Regions from separate parts of the Streptomyces inhibens genome, predicted to be linked through region 1. Evidence: predicted binding sites of a transcription regulator. Region 1 holds the regulator's gene; each other region holds the start of a gene.
The links. Region 1 encodes HrcA, which represses chaperone genes, less so after heat shock. Its sites were predicted from a motif close to TTNGCACTCNGNNNNNCNGAGTGCNAA; they were not measured.
Positions count from the first base shown of each region.

Region 2: KI385_RS19305 (FmdB family zinc ribbon protein) is a predicted target of HrcA. The motif match lies at 2,594-2,620, and genes of this name have one in related genera.
Region 3: groES (co-chaperone GroES) is a predicted target of HrcA. The motif match lies at 2,470-2,496, and genes of this name have one in related genera.

Region 1 covers NZ_CP084681.1:3,484,530-3,490,862, reverse strand. Annotated here, with positions in the region: gene KI385_RS16080 (ATP-binding SpoIIE family protein phosphatase) at 1-554, shown strand, start outside; gene hemW (radical SAM family heme chaperone HemW) at 608-1,840, shown strand; gene KI385_RS16070 (Uma2 family endonuclease) at 1,939-2,517, shown strand; gene KI385_RS16065 (DUF3097 domain-containing protein) at 2,495-3,328, opposite strand; gene KI385_RS16060 (MBL fold metallo-hydrolase) at 3,372-4,106, opposite strand; gene hrcA (heat-inducible transcriptional repressor HrcA) at 4,303-5,319, shown strand; gene dnaJ (molecular chaperone DnaJ) at 5,320-6,333, shown strand, end outside.
Region 2 covers NZ_CP084681.1:4,244,821-4,251,153, reverse strand. Annotated here, with positions in the region: gene mscL (large conductance mechanosensitive channel protein MscL) at 4-507, opposite strand; gene KI385_RS19310 (S-methyl-5'-thioadenosine phosphorylase) at 1,248-2,081, opposite strand; gene KI385_RS19305 (FmdB family zinc ribbon protein) at 2,241-2,582, opposite strand; gene KI385_RS19300 (MFS transporter) at 2,695-3,996, opposite strand; gene KI385_RS19295 (potassium/proton antiporter) at 4,305-5,831, opposite strand; gene KI385_RS19290 (penicillin acylase family protein) at 6,027-6,333, shown strand, end outside.
Region 3 covers NZ_CP084681.1:4,434,894-4,441,226, reverse strand. Annotated here, with positions in the region: gene KI385_RS20165 (THUMP-like domain-containing protein) at 1-596, opposite strand, end outside; gene KI385_RS20160 (FtsW/RodA/SpoVE family cell cycle protein) at 711-2,120, opposite strand; gene groES (co-chaperone GroES) at 2,643-2,951, shown strand; gene groL (chaperonin GroEL) at 3,086-4,714, shown strand; gene KI385_RS20145 (ester cyclase) at 4,823-5,515, opposite strand; gene KI385_RS20140 (hydroxyacid dehydrogenase) at 5,604-6,333, opposite strand, start outside.

The DNA of each region.
Region 1 (6,333 bases):
GGCTCAACAAGACCATGGCCCGGGAGGCCGCGGACTCCGTCGCGGCGGTCGCGGCCGCGGTGGCGGCGGCCGGCGCCGGGGCGGAGGCGCCGGTGGAGATCCGCGAGGAGGGTGAACAGGCCCGTTTCCTGTCCCTGCTCTACGGCGAGATCGTCCCCCATCCCGACGGCTTGGGCGGCGCCCGCTGCACCCTCGCCAGCGCGGGCCACCCCCTGCCGCTCGTACTGGGCGCGGACGGCGCGGTCCGGGTCGTCGCGGCGCCGCAGATGCTGCTGGGGGTGGTCGAGGACGCGGCGTACGTCAGCGAATCGTTTGACCTCTGCCCGGGGGAGACCCTGCTGTGTGTGACGGACGGGGTGACCGAGCGCCGGTCGGGGCTGCGGCTCTTCGACGACGAGGACGGTCTGGCCACGGCCCTCGCCGCCGGTGTCGGCCTGAGCGCCACCGCCCTCGCCGACCACATCCGCCACACCGTCCACGCCTTCGACCCGACCCCGCCCGACGACGACCTGGCGCTGCTGGTCCTCCAGGCGGCGGGGGACGGGGTGGCGTAGGGCGTATCGGCGCCCGGGACCGGAACCGTCTCCCATGACGGACAATGGTTCCCATGCCTTCCGCACTGCCTGATGGTGAGCCGATGCCCGAGGACGGGGCGCTGCCCGGTCATGCGCTGGCGGGGGCGGCCGGGCGGCCCCTCGGCTTCTATCTGCATGTGCCGTACTGCGCGACCCGCTGCGGCTACTGCGACTTCAACACCTACACCGCGAGCGAGCTGCGCGGCTCCGGCGGCGCCCTGGCCTCCCGTGACAACTACGCCGACACCGTCGTGGCGGAGATCCGGCTGGCCCGCAAGGTGCTGGGCGACGACCCGCGCCCGGTCGAGACGGTCTTCGTCGGCGGCGGCACCCCGACCCTGCTGCCCGCCGCCGACCTCGGCCGCATGCTGGCCGCCATCCGCGAGGAATTCGGCCTCGCGTCCGGCGCCGAGATCACCACCGAGGCCAACCCCGAGTCCGTCGACCCCCGCTACCTCTCCGAGCTGCGAGCGGGCGGCTTCAACCGGGTCTCCTTCGGCATGCAGAGCGCCCGGCAGCACGTCCTCAAGATCCTCGACCGTACGCACACCCCGGGCCGCCCCGAGGCCTGCGTCGCCGAGGCCCGCGCGGCCGGCTTCGACCACGTCAACCTCGATCTGATCTACGGCACGCCAGGCGAGAGCGACGACGACTGGCGGGCGTCCCTCGACGCCGCCCTCGGCGCCGGGCCCGACCACATCTCCGCCTACGCCCTGATCGTCGAGGAGGGCACCCAGCTCGCCCGCCGGATCCGCCGCGGCGAGGTCCCGATGACCGACGACGATGTGCACGCCGACCGCTATCTCATCGCCGACGAACGGCTCGCCGCGGCCGGTTTCACCTGGTACGAGGTCTCCAACTGGGCCACTACCGAGGCCGCCCGCTGCCGCCACAACGAGCTGTACTGGACCGGCGCCGACTGGTGGGGCGCGGGCCCCGGCGCCCACAGCCACGTGGGCGGCGTCCGCTGGTGGAACGTCAAGCACCCCGGCGCCTACGCCCAGGCCCTCACCGAAGGCCGCTCCCCGGGCGCCGGCCGTGAGCTCCTGGCGGACGAGGACCGCCGCGTCGAACGGATCCTGCTGGAGCTGCGGCTGTCGGAGGGCTGCCCGCTGGACCTGCTGGCCCCGGCGGGGGCGCGGGCCGCGGCGCGGGCGCTCGCGGACGGGCTGCTGGATCCGGGGCCGTACGAGGAGGGGCGGGCCGTGCTCACGTTGCGGGGGCGGTTGCTGGCGGATGCGGTGGTGCGGAATTTGGTGGACTGACCTCGAACGAGTGAACCCATGCGAAGGCCCTGCGCCCCTGCCTAGGCTGTTCCTAGCCTGTGCCGTATACACGGCGACAGGAAACGGAGGCCATGGAGATGACCGCTGTGGATGAACGCCGGATGACGGAGCTCTTCGAGAACCTTGAGGTTCCTGAGGGCATCAAGATTGAGCTCCTCCGGGGGGAAATCGTGATGATGGCGGGGCCGGATCTGGTCCATAACCTGATCGTCGAGGAGGTCTGCGACCAGATTCCGCGTCAGAAGTGGCACAGGCTTCAGACGCAGGACATCGACGTTCTGAGCGAGATCAGCGAGCCCCAGCCCGACCTCGTGGTCCTGGAGCGTGATACCGCACCGGAGTCCGGGCGGCTCATGCCGTCCGGAGTGGTCACCATGCTCGTCGAGGTCGTCTCCAAGACCAGCGTCGACCGCGACTACGGGCTCAAGCGCAGCATCTACGCCGCAGGTAAGGTGCCCGCGTATTTGATCATCGACCCCGTCATGGCACAGTGCGTTCTGCTCACCGAGCCGTTCGGTAGCGGCCAGGAGGCCGACTACGCAGTGCAGCGGATCACCAAATTCGGCGACCCGGTGCCGCTGGAGCTGCTCGGGATTGATCTGGACACCACCGAGTTCGGAACCCTCAAGGGCGTCAGGCCGCACCGCCGGCCGTAACAAAGTCGATCAACTCCTCCACCCTCCCCAGCAACGCCGGCTCCAGGTCCTTGTAGGACCGCACGCACGACAGGATCCGCTGCCAGGCCGCGCCCGTGTTCTCCGGCCAGCCCAGCGCCCGGCACACCCCCGTCTTCCAGTCCTGGCCGTGCGGAACGGTCGGCCACGCCGCAATCCCGACCGAGGACGGCTTCACCGCCTCCCACACGTCGATGTACGGGTGGCCGACGACCAGCGCATGATCACCGGTCACCTCGGCGGCGATACGGGACTCCTTCGAGCCGGGCACGAGATGGTCGACCAGGACGCCGAGGCGGGCATCCGGGCCGGGGGAGAAGCCACGGACGATCGCCGGGAGGTCGTCGATGCCCTCCAGGTATTCCACGACGACGCCCTCGATGCGCAGATCGTCGCCCCACACCCGCTCGACCAGTTCGGCGTCGTGCCGGCCTTCCACATAGATACGCCCGGCGCGTGCGACCCGGGCGCGGGCGCCGGGGACGGCGAGTGAGCCGGATGCCGTACGGGCGGGGCCGCTCGACGCCGGCCGGTTCTGCGGGCGTACGAGGGTGACGACCTTGCCCTCCAGGAGGAAGCCGCGCGGGGTCATCGGGAAGACGCGGTGCTTGCCGAAGCGGTCCTCCAGGGTGACCGTCGGGCCCTCGGCCGTCTTCTCGCAGCGGATCACGGCGCCGCAGAAGCCCGAGCCGACCTCCTCGACGACCAGATCGGGGTCGGCCGGTACCTCAGGGGCGGGGCGCTGCTTCTTCCAGGCAGGAGTGAGGTCGGGGCTGTAGCGCTTGCTGTGCATGGGGGCCTGTCTGTCCGGGGAGTGGGCGGGGGCAGGAGGGGGGTCAGGAAGGGGTGACGCCGAAGCGGGTGGCGAGGGCGTCGCGCTGGGCGCGGACGAAGCGGGCGTCCACCACGGCGCCGTGGCCGGGGACGTACACCGCGTCCTCGCCGCCGAGGGCGAGCAGCCGGTCCAGGGCGGCGGGCCACTGCTGCGGCAGTGCGTCCGGGCCCGCGCTGGGCTCGCCGGACTCCTCCACCAGGTCGCCGCAGAAGACGATCTCCGGGGTGCCGTGCTTGCCGGGCACCAGGACGGCCAGATCGTGGGCGGTGTGACCGGGGCCGACGTTGGCGAGCAGCACCTGCCGGTCGCCGAGGTCGACGGTCAGCTGGCCGTGTACGTGGTGGTGCGGGGCGACGAGCAGGTCGGTGGCCTCGGCCGCGGCGTCCCGGTCGACGCCGTGCCGCGTCGCGTCGTGCCGCAGCTCGTCCTTGCCGCGGCGCAGCAGGTCACCGAGGCCGGCCGCGCCGAACACCTCGACGCCCGCGAAGGCGGCGGTGCCCAGCACATGATCGAAGTGTGGATGGGTGAGCGCGACATGCGTCACTTCCCGGCCGAGCACGCCGCGGATCGCGCGGCGCAGATCCGCGCCGTCGCGGATGGTCGCCCCGGTATCGACGATCATGACGCCGGTCGCACCGGCGATCACGCCGATCGTCTCGTCCCAGCCCGGCATCCGGCGCCTGGCGACACCTTCACCGAGCCCTTCCCAGCCGGCCTCTTCCCAAGCAGTGTGCATACCGAGACGCTAGCTCCATCGCGATAGCGTTGCCCGACAGATCGACCGAACACGGTCATCGGGTGAGTGCTCCGCGCGGCCGCCCTTGCCGTGGCCGTGCTACCCGGCCGTACACTGGCTCCGGGTCTGGCACTCGGCCCGGGTGAGTGCCAGGAAGAGACGAGACGGCGGGACGGCCGGACTGGAGGTGCGCGGGATGCTCAGTGAACGCAGGCTGGAGGTGCTGCGCGCCATCGTTCAGGACTATGTCGGAACGGAGGAGCCGGTCGGCTCCAAGGCGCTCACCGAACGCCATCAGCTGGGGGTCTCCCCGGCCACCATCCGTAACGACATGGCGGCGCTGGAGGATGAGGGATTCATCGCCCAGCCGCATACGAGCGCCGGGCGGATCCCGACCGACAAGGGCTACCGCCTCTTCGTCGACAAGCTGGCCGGCGTCAAGCCGCTGTCCAGCCCCGAGCGGCGGGCGATCCAGAATTTCCTGGACGGCGCCGTCGACCTCGACGATGTCGTCGGCCGCACGGTCCGGCTGCTGGCGCAGCTGACCCGGCAGGTCGCGGTCGTGCAGTACCCGTCCCTGACGCGGTCCACGGTCCGCCATGTCGAGCTGCTGGCGCTGGCCCCGGCGCGGGTGATGCTCGTACTCATCACGGACACCGGGCGGGTCGAGCAGCGGCTCATCGACTGCCAGACGCCGTTCGGTGAGACGTCCCTGGCGGATCTGCGAGCACGGCTCAACAGCCGGGTCGTGGGGCGCCGGTTCGCGGATGTTCCGCAGTTGGTGCAGGATCTCCCGGAGTCCTTCGAGCAGGACGACCGCGGCACGGTCTCGACAGTGCTGTCGGTGTTGCTGGAGACTTTGGTGGAGGAGACCGAAGAGCGGCTGATGATCGGCGGTACCGCCAATCTCACGCGCTTCGGGCACGATTTCCCACTGACCATCCGGCCGGTGCTGGAGGCTCTTGAGGAGCATGTGGTGCTGCTCAAGCTGCTCGGGGAGGCCAAGGACTCGGGCATGACCGTACGTATCGGGCATGAGAATGCCCATGAAGGCCTGACGTCCACATCGGTCGTCGCGGTCGGCTACGGTTCGGGCGACGAGGCAGTCGCCAAACTCGGCGTGGTCGGACCGACCCGCATGGACTACCCCGGAACGATGGGAGCGGTACGCGCAGTGGCACGTTACGTCGGACAAATCCTCGCGGAGTCGTAAGTGGCCACGGATTACTACTCGGTCCTCGGTGTCGGCCGCGATGCCTCGCAGGACCAGATCAAGAAGGCCTTCCGTCGGCTGGCGCGCGAGCTGCACCCGGACGTGAACCCGGATCCCAAGACCCAGGAGCGGTTCAAGGAGATCAACGCCGCTTACGAGGTCCTGTCGGATCCGCAGAAGAAGCAGGTCTACGACCTGGGCGGTGACCCCCTCTCGCAGGCGGGCGGCGGCGCGGGCGCGGGCGGCTTCGGTGCGGGCTTCGGCAACTTCTCCGACATCATGGACGCGTTCTTCGGCACGGCCTCGCAGCGCGGACCGCGCTCGCGCACCCGCCGTGGCCAGGACGCCATGATCCGGCTCGACATCGAGCTGAACGAAGCGGCCTTCGGCACGACCAAGGACATCCAGGTCGACACCGCCGTCGTGTGTACGACGTGCAGTGGCGAGGGCGCGGCGCCGGGCACCTCGGCGCAGACCTGTGACATGTGCCGCGGCCGCGGTGAGGTCTCGCAGGTCACCCGGTCCTTCCTCGGCCAGGTCATGACGTCCCGGCCGTGTCCGCAGTGCCAGGGCTTCGGCACGGTCGTGCCGACGCCGTGCCCCGAGTGCGCCGGCGACGGACGGATCCGGTCCCGCCGCACCCTGACGGTCAAGATCCCGGCCGGTGTCGACAACGGCACCCGCATCCAGCTCGCGGGCGAGGGCGAGGTCGGCCCCGGCGGCGGCCCCGCCGGTGATCTCTATGTCGAGATCCATGAGCTGCCGCACCCGGTCTTCCAGCGGCGCGGCGACGATCTGCACTGCACGGTCACCATCCCGATGACGGCGGCCTCACTGGGCACGAAGTGTCCGCTGGAGACGCTCGACGGGGTGGAGGAGATCGACGTCCGGCCCGGCACCCAGTCCGGTCAGTCGATCCCGCTGCACCAGCGCGGGGTGACGCATCTGCGCGGCGGCGGCCGTGGCGATCTCATCGTCCATGTCGAGGTGCAGACCCCGTCCAAGCTCGACCCC
Region 2 (6,333 bases), 760 kb from region 1:
CTGCTACTCCCGAGTCTTCTGCGCGCCGATGGTGCCCGAGGTGGAGGTGGGCACGGAGGGCGCGGCGGTGCGCTGGGCGATCAGTGCGTCGCGGATCTCGATGAGCAGCTCGACCTCGGTCGGGTCCGCCGGGGAGTTGTCGACCGGCTGCTTCGCCGCCTGGCGTTCCTTCCACTTGTTCATCGGAAGGATCATGAGGAAGTAGACGACCGCGGCGGTGATCAGGAACGTCAGCGCGGCGCTGAGCACCGAGCCCCAGAGAATGTAGATGCCGTCGGTGAACTGGCCCGTCTTCTTGTCCACATGGCATTCGGTGAGACAGGCCTTGTAGTTGTCGAGGTTCTGCGAGCCCAGGGCACCGATGATCGGGTTGATCACGCCCTTGACCACGGCGTTCACGATGTTCGTGAACGCGGCACCGACGACCACCGCGACCGCGAGTTCGATGACGTTGCCGCGCATCAGGAATTCCTTGAATCCCTGCAGGACGCCCTTGCTCTCGCTCACCTGACAGCCTCTTTCCACGTTCACTACGGACGGTGCACCAACAATCAGCACCGCAACTTACGGCAGGGCGGGGCAGAGGTGTCCAGTCGCGCAACTCGAACCAGCGATCGGCCAGCGCGTCAGTGCAGATTTGGCGGAGGAGATGGATCCTGCGGGCTCCGTGGACGGATACCGCGGTATCGGTGCGGTGGGCGCGCCCCCATTGGCGCGCGGCAGCTGCCACGCCACTCGCAGCAGTCTCGCCTGACGTGGGAAGAGACGCCACTTGATCTTGGGGCATCGCTACCGCCCTCCCCAGGCCGTCGCCGACGGGCAGCCGGGGGCCGGAGCGGCTCGTACGGCACCGTACGACGCGCCACCTGCCAGTGCTGCGGCGGTCATCGCCAGGCCGGCGGCCAGCATCCGCTGTCGCGTGGTCCGTCCCCAGCGGCATCGGCCGCCGCCGGCCCGTACCGGAGCGAAGTGCGGTACCTCACACGGTGGGGGAGCGGGGAGCGGCGGGGAGTGGAGATCGGGATCCGGGGAGGGAGAGGAGTAAGAGGGGGAGGGAGAGGGAGGGGCGTACGAGAGGGGAGGAGGGGTGTGGGGCACGTGATCACCGCCTGGGTCAGGGGTTCGGGCGAACCGGCGATCACCACCGTGCCGCACTCCGCGCCCGCTCGCTCCAGGGTGTGGACGACCGCGTGACTGTGGACAACTCGGCCACCCGGGAGGGGGAGGCCGAGCCGGCCGTTACGGCGTTATGGCAGCTCGATGCCCAGGTCCCAGCCGGCGTGGGCGTCGGCGCACAGGCAGTCGCGGTCGGCATTGTCGGGGAGGGCGGCGACCGCGTCGAAGAGGACCTCGCGCAGCCGGCCGACGTTCTGGGCGAAGACCTGCAGGACTTCGTCGTGGGAGACGCCGTCGCCGGCCTCGGTGCCCGCGTCCAGGTCGGTGACCAGGGTCAACGAGGTGTAGCACAGGCTCAGTTCGCGGGCCAGAACGGCTTCGGGGTGGCCGGTCATGCCGACCACCGACCAGCCCTGTGCGGCGTGCCAGCGCGACTCGGCGCGGGTCGAGAAGCGGGGGCCTTCGATGACGACGAGGGTGCCGCCGTCGACCGGCTCCCAGTCGCGGCCGCGGGCGGCCGTGACGGCGGCCTGGCGTCCGGTGGGGCAGTACGGGTCGGCGAAGCTGAGGTGGACGACGTTGGGGATCTCCCCGCCGGGCAGCGGGTGGCCGTCGAAGTAGGTCTGGGTGCGGGCCTTGGTGCGGTCCACGAGCTGGTCGGGGACCAGGAGCGTGCCGGGGCCGTATTCGGGGCGCAGCCCGCCGACCGCGCACGGGCCGAGGACCTGGCGTACGCCGAGCGAGCGCAGCGCCCACAGGTTGGCGCGGTAGTTGATGCGGTGCGGCGGGAGGCGGTGGTCGCGGCCGTGCCGGGGCAGGAACGCGACCTGGCGGCCGGCGATCTCGCCCAGGAACACCGAGTCGCTGGGGCTCCCGTAGGGGGTGTCCACCGTGATCTCGGTCACGTCGTCGAGGAAGGAGTAGAACCCCGACCCGCCTATCACGCCAATTTCCGCGTCAGCCATGCCGGTCACACTATCGGGGTACGGCGGCCGGGCGATGCCCGGTCGGCGGCGCCGGACGGCAGCGGTAAGACACCGGTAATGCGGCGGAGCGCACCGGCAATACGGCGAAATGCAGCGGATCCCGCCGTCCGATGATGGCGGGATCCGAAAGGCTGCAGGTCAGGCCGCGGAGCTGGTGCCCGAGGAGCTGCTGGACGACGCGGCGGCCGGAGTGGACGGCTTGGCGTCGGAGCTGCTCGACGAGGAGCTCGACGAGTCCGAGGAGGACGCGGAGCTCGACGCGGAAGACGAGGAGCTCTTCGCGGGGCTGCTGCTGGACGACGAGCCGCGGCTGTCGTTGCGGTAGAAGCCGGAGCCCTTGAAGACGATGCCTACCGCGGAGAACACCTTCTTGAGGCGTCCGTTGCAGCTGGGGCACTCCGTCAGCGCGTCATCGGTGAACTTCTGCACCGCCTCGAGGCCCTCGCCACACTCGGTGCACTGGTACTGGTAGGTCGGCACTTGACTTCCTCCTGGCACTCTCACTCGATGAGTGCTAACGACGCTCCATATTGCAGTATTCCCGCCCGTCAGTCCACCGTGAACGGCGTACGGTGACCGACTCCACGTCCGGTCACGCGCTCGCCAGCTCCCGCTCCCGGCCGTCGGCGACCGCGGAGGCTTCGGCGGTCCGGCCGTTATCGGCGCCGCCGACGAGCACGGTCGACGGGCGAGGCTGCAGGCGGTCGCGGAGCGCCAGCAGCACCACCAGGGCCAGCGCTGTACCGGCCAGCGGCACCAGGAATCCGGAGCTCGGCCCGAAGCGGTCCGTCAGCTGGCCGGCGGAGGTGGCCGCGGCCGCCTGGCCCAGCGCGACCGCGCCGGTCAGCCAGGTGAAGGCCTCCGTACGGGCGGCGGCCGGCACCAGCGGCTCGACCAGCGTGTAGCCGGTGATCAGGGCCGGGGCGATGCACAGGCCGACGATCAGGCCGACGGCGCCGAGCAGCGGTACCGCGGTGACCGCCCACAACGGGGTGGTCGCCAGCGCGAGCAGCCCGTAGGCGACCAGCAGCCGACGCCGCGGGCCGACCTTCCAGGCGATGGCGCCGCAGGCGATACCGGCGAGCATGTTGCCGCCCGCGAAGATCCCGTAGAGCACGCCGTTGATGCCGGGCTGCCCGATGTGCTGGGTGAACGCCGTCAGCGAGACCTGCATTCCGCCGAAGACGGCGCCGATGCCGAGGAACGCCACGATCAGGACGCGTACGCCGGGCACCGACAGCGCCGAGACGCGCGGCAGGTCACCGGCCTGCGCCCGGTGCACGGGCGGCTGGCTGCGGCGCTGCGCGGCGAACAGCAGCCCGCCGGCCAGTGTCAGCACGGCCTCGGCGACCAGACCGGCCGCCGGGTGGATGCCGGTGCACAGCGCGGTCGCCAGCACCGGGCCGACCACGAAGGTGAACTCGTCGGTCACCGACTCGAAGGCGGCGGCCGTCGGCATCAGCGGGCTGCCGCCGAGCCGGGAGGCCCAGCGGGCCCGCACCATCGGGCCGACCTGCGGAGTCGAGGCACCCGTGGGGACGGCCACGGCGAGCAGCGCCCACAGGGGGGCGTGCGCGAGGGCGAGGGCGATCAGTGCCGAGACGCCGGCGGCATGCACCAGTACGCCGGGGAGCAGCACCGCGCGCTGGCCGAAACGGTCGGCGAGCTTGCCGCTCTGCGGGGCGAACAGGGCCATCGAGACACCGGTCGTGGCCGAGACCGCGCCTGCGGTGCCGTACGAGCCGGTGGTGGATTGGACGAGCAGCACGATGCCGATCGTCAGCATCGCGAAGGGCTGCCGGGCCAGAAAGCCGGGCAGCAGGAATGTCCATGCACCAGGGGTGCGGAGCAGTTGTCCGTAACCGGGACGGGAGTCCTTGACCGCGGATGCCACGGCCGGGCCTTTCTGCCGCCTGGTAGCGCGCCGCCGCAAGGTCGTCACGGGTACGCGCCGAGAGCTGTCCTCTCGCGCAGGACCGAGTGATACCGCATGGTCCGCACCGAGAGGTGGCTGCGTGTGGCAGGGGGACCGCGGCCGCCGAGCGGTCGCGCCAGCTCTGCTTCAGGCAGAGGTGGTTCGTATTGTTACCTCTTCATACTACAGGTCGGAGCCCGTGAAGCCCTGGGATTGACCAGGGCTTCACGGAGTTTTCCTTGGGATCCGTGGAGATCTGCAGCACATTCACGGCCCCGGGACGGGGATCAGCGGGGGCGGTGGCGCTGGGTGCGATGGCCCCGTGGGCCCTCCGTCCCCAGCCAGCCGGCCAGCTTGCCGCCCTGGGAGACCGCCTGCAGCCGCCGCTCGGCGGCATCGCGCACCGGGTCGGTGGCGACCACCAGCAGCTCGTCGCCGTGCCGCAGCACCGTGGTGGGCGAGGGTACGAAGCTGGAGCCGTCCCGTACGACGAGGGTGACCGCGGCGCCCGCCGGCATCCGCAGCTCGCCGACCTCGACGCCGTGCATACGGGACCCCGGCCCGATGGACGTGGACAGCAGATGGCCGCGCAGCCGCTCCAGGGGCGCGGACTCGATACCCAGGTCGGCGGCCTCCTCGCCGTCGCCCAACCGCAGCCGCCGGGCGAGCCAGGGCAGCGTCGGCCCCTGGATGAGGGTGTAGACGACGACCAGGACGAAGACGATGTTGAAGACCCGTTCGCTGCCGGGGACGTCGCCCACCATCGGGATGGTGGCCAGCACAATCGGGACCGCGCCGCGCAGTCCGGCCCACGACAGCAGGGTCTTCTCCCGCCAGGGCACCCGGAAGGGCGCCAGCGCGACGAATACGGACGTCGGCCGGGCCACGATCGTCAGGATCATGCCGATGACCAGCGCCGGGACGATGTCGTCGATCAGGTTGTGCGGGGTCACCAGCAGGCCCAGCAGGACGAACATGCCGATCTGGCCGATCCAGCCGAGGCCTTCGGCGAAGCCGCGGGTGGCCGGTGAGTGTGGCAGTTTGGCGTTGCCGAGGATCACCGCGGCCAGATAGACGGCGAGGAAGCCGGAGCCGTGCGCCAGTGCGCCGGCCGCGTAGGCGGAGACCGCGATGGCCATGACGGCGATCGGATACAGGCCGGAGGCGGGTAGCGCCACATGCCGCATGCCGTACGCGCCGAGCCAGCCGATGGCCAGTCCGATGGCGGCGCCGATCGCCAGCTCCAGGGTGATCTTGCCGAGCAGGGTGTACCAGTGGTCGACCGGACCCGAGGTGGAGAAGGCGACGACGAGGATGACCACCGGGGCGTCGTTGAAGCCGGATTCGGCTTCCAGTACGCCCGTCAGGCGGGCCGGCAGCGGCACGCTGCGCAGGACCGAGAAGACGGCCGCGGCATCCGTCGAGGAGACCACGGCGCCGATCAGCAGTGCCTGGCGCCAGTCAAGTCCGGCCAGATAGTGCGCTCCGGCCGCGGTGACCCCCACGCTCACCGCGACGCCGACCGTCGAAAGCGCCGCCGCCCGGGGCAGCGCCGGTTTGATCTCTTTCCACTTGGTGCCCAGACCGCCCTCGGCGAGGATCACGACCAGCGCGGCATAGCCGAGGAGTTGGGTCAGCTCGGCGTTGTCGAAGATGACGCCGCCAGGCCCGTCCTGCCCTATGGCGACGCCTATCCCCAGGTAAATGAGCAGGCTGGGGAGCCCGCTGCGCGAGGAGAGCCGTACCGCGGCGACCGCAATGAGCAGTACGAGCGAGCAGATCAGCAGGAGTTCGTTGAGGTGGTCGACAGTCAGGAGCTGGTCCTTCCTCGCTCGGGTCCGGGCGGGTGGGCTCGGGGTCGGCTTTCCTTACCGTATCTAGTTACTGAGGCTAACAATTTACCATTGCTTGAAAGTTGGATGTGCTGGCAGTGACTCCGCGTAGGGGTCGCCGAACCCGTGCGCCTATGGTTGCTCCAGCACTCCCACCCTGCCCCTCGAAGGACAGAGATGCCCGCCAACAAGTCCGGCCCAGTCCCCAGGAAAAAGAAGGGGCGGCGCGGCCGCCTCGTCGCGATCACGGTCGTGCTGCTGCTCGTGGCGGGCATCGGCTTCGGCGCGTTCTGGGGTGTCAGTACCGTCCGCGCGTCGTTCCCGCAGACCACCGGCTCGCTCAAACTCCCGGGCCTGACCAACCCGGTGGACGTCACCCGCGATGCCAACGGCATTCCGCAGATCTACGCGGACACCGACGAAGACCTCTTCCGCGCCCAGGGATACGTCCAGGCCCAGGACCGTTTCTGGGAGATGGACGTCC
Region 3 (6,333 bases), 950 kb from region 1:
TCCACGGCCCATGACAGCGGCGGCGAATACGCCTCCGGATCGAAGATTCTCCCGCCCCGGACCTTGCTGCGCCGCGCCGGATCGACGAACACCGCGTCGTAGCCGGCGGTGTCCACCTCCGTCACATCCGCACAGCGCACCTCGATCAGCCCGGCGAGCCCCAGCGCCTCGGCGTTCGCCCGTGCCGCGGCGCAGGCCAGTGGGTCCCGGTCGACGGCCAGCACGCGGATCCCGGCCCGGGCCAGCGCGATCGCGTCGCCGCCGATCCCGCAGCAGAGGTCGGCCAGCGTACGGACGCCCAGCGCGGCGAGGCGGGTGGCGCGGTGGGCGGCGACCGTGGCGCGGGTGGACTGTTCGACGCCGTTGGGCGTGAAGTACATCAGCCGTGCGTCCGCCCCGAACTTCGCCGCCGCGCGCTGCCGCAGCCGGGCCTGGCCGAGCGCCGCGGAGACCAGCGGCGCGGGGTGGTCACGGCGCAGCCGGGTCGCGGCCGCCAGTTCGTCCGCCGGATCGTGGTCCCGCAGTTCGGCCAGCAGCGCCTGCCCCTCGGGGGCGAGCAGCGCGGAGAAGGTGTCGAGGTCGGTCACCTGCACCATTGTGGGCCAGGTGACGAGGCCCGGGAGTACGCCCGGGGGTACGGGGCGAGGGATCCCAGGGCATATCGATCCGCCGCTCCAGGGTCTGTCCGGCCCTGACCCGTCGGACAGACCCTAGCGTTCCCGGCGGCCGCGCCACCGTCGTGGTGGCCGGTCGGCTCCCGCGCCGACCGGCTCCCGTCGGCGCTGGGCGCTGTCGCTGATCCGCAGCAGCAGCGCCACCATCACCCAGTTCGCGACGAGCGACGAGCCGCCCTTGGCGAGGAACGGCAGGGCCTTGCCGGTCAGCGGGATCAGACCGGTGACACCGCCGGCGACGACGAAGACCTGGAGCAGCAGCGCCCCGGAGAGCCCGACCGCGAGCAGCTTGCCGAACGGGTCGCGGGCGGTCAGCCCCACCCGCAGCCCGCGCTGCGCCAGCAGCACGTACAGCATCACCATGGCCATCACCCCGGCCAGCCCCAGCTCCTCGCCGACCGTGGTGAGGATGAAGTCGCTGTTGCCGGCGAAGCCGATCAGCTCGGGGTGGCCCTGGCCCAGTCCGCTGCCCGCGATGCCGCCGCTGCCGAAACTGAACAGCGCCTGCGCGGCCTGCTCGGAGATCAGCCCCGGCGGTCGCTGGTCCTTGGGCAGGAAGATGTCCATCGGGTGCAGCCAGGCCATGATCCGGCCCTTGACGTGCGGCTCTATGGAGCCGACGACGGTGGCGCCGACCGTGGCCATGGCCAGCCCGCACAGCACCCAACTGGTGCGCTCGGTGGCCATGTAGAGCATGATCACGAAGACCCCGAAGAAGATCAGCGAGGTGCCCAGGTCCCGTTCGAAGACCAGCACCAGCAGGCTGATCACCCAGATCGTGAAGATCGGCCCGAGCTGCCGTCCCGGGGGCAGTTGGACGCCCATGACACGGCGTCCGGACAGCGCCAGCGCATCGCGGTTGACGGTCAGATAGCCGGCGAAGAACACCGAGATCATGATCTTTACGAACTCGCCGGGCTGCAGCGACAGCGGCCCGAGCAGAATCCAGCGCTTGGCGCCGTACATGTCGGCGCCGAAGAAGGCCGGCGCCATCAGCAGTACGAGCGCGACCACCATCGTCAGATAGATGTAGCGCTGCAGAATGCGGTGATCGCGCAGCACCAGCAGGATGGCGATGCAGACCGCCACCCCGATCACCGTCCACACCAGCTGGCCGCTCGCCGCCTCGGCGATCTTCAGCCGGGGGGTTTGCGCGTAGGTGACGTCGAGGCGGTGCAGCAGCACCAGGCCGATTCCGGTCAGCAGCGTCGCCACCGGCAGGATCAACGGGTCGGCGCGCGGCGCGAAGCGGCGCAGGACCAGATGAGGGACCAGCGCCACGAAGAACATGCTGACGGCGAAGCCGGCCAGCCCGCCGGGCAGCCGGCCGGTCATCGACAGGCCGGTGTACGCATAGCCGAAGACCGCGATCAGGACGACGAACGCGAGCAGCCAGGCCTCGGTCTTCCGGCGGTTCGGTGCCTGTGCCAGCGCGGCGAACGTCATGGTGCGCTCGGCATCGCTCTCCGGCTCCCCGGCCCCCCGGGGAACGCTGGTCAGTCCACGCACGGGATTCCTCCGCCATCGATCGTCTTGGCCGCGAGCCGGCCGGGCTGAGCCCGGTTGGACGGCTCGGCAGTCGGGGAGGTAGACGAGGCAGCCGGTGAGCTGGTTGCGAGGGAAGGGGAAGGTGTGTCCGATTTGGCACGGAACCGCCCCGGCGGCCGCCCGGCAACCCGCCCCGATCCCGCCACAGATGGCCGCTGACGGCCGAAAACGGCGGACGGTGGGCGCCCGCGGACGGCGGCACCGTACGGCGGGTCAACCGGCGTCACGGGACGCACCCCCCGCCGCGCTGGCACTCCGCTTGACCGAGTGCTAACCGCGTCATAGTCTCGGCGTTGGCACTCTCCAGTGGGGAGTGCCAGACACAGCGACGGGCAGGTCCGGCACCCGCGACGACGGATCCACCTGGTCGCCACCTCAGACAGTTAACCCCGTGAGATCTCCGAAGGGGGAGGTCGGATCGTGACGACCACCAGCTCCAAGGTTGCCATCAAGCCGCTTGAGGACCGCATTGTGGTCCAGCCGCTCGACGCCGAGCAGACCACGGCCTCGGGCCTGGTCATTCCGGACACCGCCAAGGAGAAGCCCCAGGAGGGCGTCGTCCTGGCCGTGGGCCCGGGCCGGATCGAGGACGGCAAGCGCGTCGAGCTCGACGTGAAGGTCGGCGACGTCGTGCTCTACAGCAAGTACGGCGGCACCGAGGTGAAGTACAACAACGAGGAGTACCTCGTCCTCTCGGCTCGCGACGTTCTCGCGATCGTCGAGAAGTAAGTCACCAGTTTTGCCGTGATCTGCGCCCCTGGTTCCCGCGTCTAAACAACCCGGGGCAGGGGCGCAGTTCGTTTGAGCGACAGCGGTCCCCACGTCGTGGCCGAGGATCGCATTGAGAGGACTTGAAGCAACCCATGGCGAAGATCCTGAAGTTCGACGAGGACGCCCGTCGCGCCCTTGAGCGCGGCGTCAACAAGCTTGCCGACACGGTCAAGGTGACGATCGGCCCCAAGGGCCGCAACGTCGTCATCGACAAGAAGTTCGGCGCCCCGACCATCACCAACGACGGTGTCACCATCGCCCGTGAGGTCGAGGTCGAGGACCCGTACGAGAACCTGGGCGCCCAGCTCGTGAAGGAGGTGGCGACCAAGACCAACGACATCGCGGGTGACGGCACCACCACCGCCACCGTGCTGGCCCAGGCGCTGGTCCGCGAGGGCCTGCGCAACGTCGCCGCGGGCGCCTCCCCGGCCGCGCTGAAGAAGGGCATCGACGCCGCCGTCAAGGCCGTGTCCGAGGAGCTCCTCGCGACCGCCCGCCCGATCGAGGACAAGTCCGACATCGCCGCCGTGGCCGGCCTGTCCGCGCAGGACACGCAGGTCGGCGAGCTCATCGCCGAGGCGATGGACAAGGTCGGCAAGGACGGTGTGATCACCGTCGAGGAGTCCAACACCTTCGGGCTGGAGCTGGACTTCACCGAGGGCATGGCCTTCGACAAGGGCTACCTCTCGCCGTACATGGTCACCGACCAGGAGCGTATGGAGGCCGTCCTCGACGACCCGTACATCCTGATCCACCAGGGCAAGATCGCCTCGATCCAGGACCTGCTGCCGCTGCTGGAGAAGATCATCCAGGCCGGCGCCTCCAAGCCGCTGCTGATCATCGCCGAGGACGTCGAGGGCGAGGCCCTGTCGACCCTGGTCGTGAACAAGATCCGTGGCACCTTCAACGCCGTGGCCGTCAAGGCTCCCGGCTTCGGTGACCGCCGCAAGGCGATGCTCGGCGACATGGCCACCCTCACCGGTGCCACCGTCATCGCCGAGGAGGTCGGCCTCAAGCTCGACCAGGCCGGTCTGGACGTGCTCGGCACCGCCCGCCGTGTGACCGTCACCAAGGACGACACCACCATCGTCGACGGTGGCGGCAACTCCGAGGACGTCGTCGGCCGCGTCAACCAGATCAAGGCCGAGATCGAGTCCACCGACTCGGACTGGGACCGCGAGAAGCTCCAGGAGCGCCTCGCCAAGCTCGCCGGTGGCGTCTGCGTCATCCGCGTGGGTGCGGCCACCGAGGTCGAGCTCAAGGAGAAGAAGCACCGTCTGGAGGACGCCATCTCCGCGACCCGCGCCGCGGTCGAGGAGGGCATCGTCTCCGGTGGTGGCTCCGCGCTGGTCCACGCCGCCAAGGTGCTGGAGGGCTCCCTCGGCAAGGAGGGCGACGAGGCCACCGGTGTCGCCGTCGTCCGCCGCGCCGTCGTCGAGCCGCTGCGCTGGATCGCGGAGAACGCCGGCCTTGAGGGCTACGTCATCACCGCGAAGGTCGCCGAGCAGGAGAAGGGCAACGGCTTCAACGCCGCCACCGGCGAGTACGGCGACCTGGTCAAGGCCGGCGTCATCGACCCGGTCAAGGTCACCCGCTCCGCGCTGGAGAACGCCGCGTCGATCGCCTCGCTGCTCCTGACGACCGAGACCCTGGTCGTCGAGAAGCCCGCGGACGAGGAGGCCGAGGCCGGTCACGGTCACGGGCACGGTCACTCCCACTGAGGCATGACCGCCGGGTAGCCGCGTAACCGGCCAAAAGGCCCCTGTTCCCGCTCGTGAGCGACGGGAACAGGGGCCTTCCGCTTGCCGCCTGAGCTCTCGATGGCCCGGTCAGAGCGCGCCGAGCTGCCGCATCAGGCGTACGAGGTCGTAGTGCCACCAGCCTTCCTGGATCTTTCCGTCGCGGAACCGGAAGGTCGTCACCCCGGTCATGGTGCACACCTTGCCGGTCGGCTGGATATCCATGAACTCGCCCTTGTGCGTGCCGGTCCAGGTCCAGCGCGTCACGACGTCGTCGCCCTCGGCGATCTGGCTTTCGAGGTTGATGGTGAAGTCGAAGGCGGCCCGCCAGGAGGTGACGTCGCCGCGGAGGACGTCGGACCCGACCGTGGTCTCCTCCTCCTTGATGACGTCGTGGTCCCGGTAGTCGGCCGCGAACAGCTCGTCGATGGCGTCGAGGTTGCCCCCGACGGCGATCTCGTGGAAGAACCGGCGGGCGGTTGCGGTGTTCAACTGTTCGTCCCGGACCACGTCGAGGTCGGTGAACGACGGCATTCCGTCGCAGAGCTCCGTCATCTCCCGGAAGATCCGGTCGGTCTCCGGCAGCTGGGAGTTCTTCACCGCCTCTTCGTGCGAAGGAAATTCGACGATCTCGACGAAGTGGGACGCGTCGGTCCGGTCCTTGCCGATGAGGCTGTGGGTGGCGGTCCGCTTGCCCTTGGTCTGTTCGACCCACTTGTCCATGAGCTCGTTCATGCCCTCGGGCCGCTCGGTCTTGTAGTCGATTATTTGTACGAATTTCATGGCGCCTCCCTTATGGGCTGGGCGCGATGCGCAGAGCCAAGATGCCTTGATACGTCCATCTTAGTGAGGAATGCGGCTCTTGATGGGGTCAGGCGGAGCGGTTCCGGTCCGCCGGGTGCACCGGGTCCATGAAGGGCAGACCGGACGCGAACCGCGCCACCTCGTCGAGCGCCCGGTCGGCCATGCGGTGGAGTTCGCCGCCCAGGGAGCCAGCGATATGCGGGGTGAGCAGGACGTTCGGGAGGTCGTACAACGGGGAGTCGGGGGGCGGCGGTTCGGGATCGGTGACGTCCAGGACCGCGTGCAGACGGCCGGTCACCAGCTCGGCAAGCAGGGCCGTTTCGTCGATGAGCGAGCCGCGGGCGGTGTTGATGAGGGTCGCGCCGTCCGGCATCAGCGCGAGTTCGCGGGCGCCCAGCATGTGGTGGGTGGCGGGCAGCTGGGGAGCGTGCACGGTGACGATGTCGCTGTCGGCGCAGAGGGCGGCGAGGGAGACCGGCGTCGCGCCCAGCCGGCAGGCCTCGGCGGCGTCGACGTACGGGTCGTGCAGCAGGATGCGCAGGTCAAAGGGGTGCAGCAGCTCGATGACACGGCGGCCGATGCGGGAGGCGCCGATGATGCCGACGGTCCGGCCGTAGTTGCCGGCGCCGGACAGCTCGTGGTGCCAGTCGTGCGGGGTGCGCAGGGTGCGGTAGCGGCGGGCGCTGTGCAGGACCCGCTTGTTGGCGAAGAGGATCGCGGCGAGGGTGTATTCGGCGACGGGCAGCGCATTGACGGAAGCCGCCGAGGCGACGGCGATACCGCGCTTCCAACAGGCT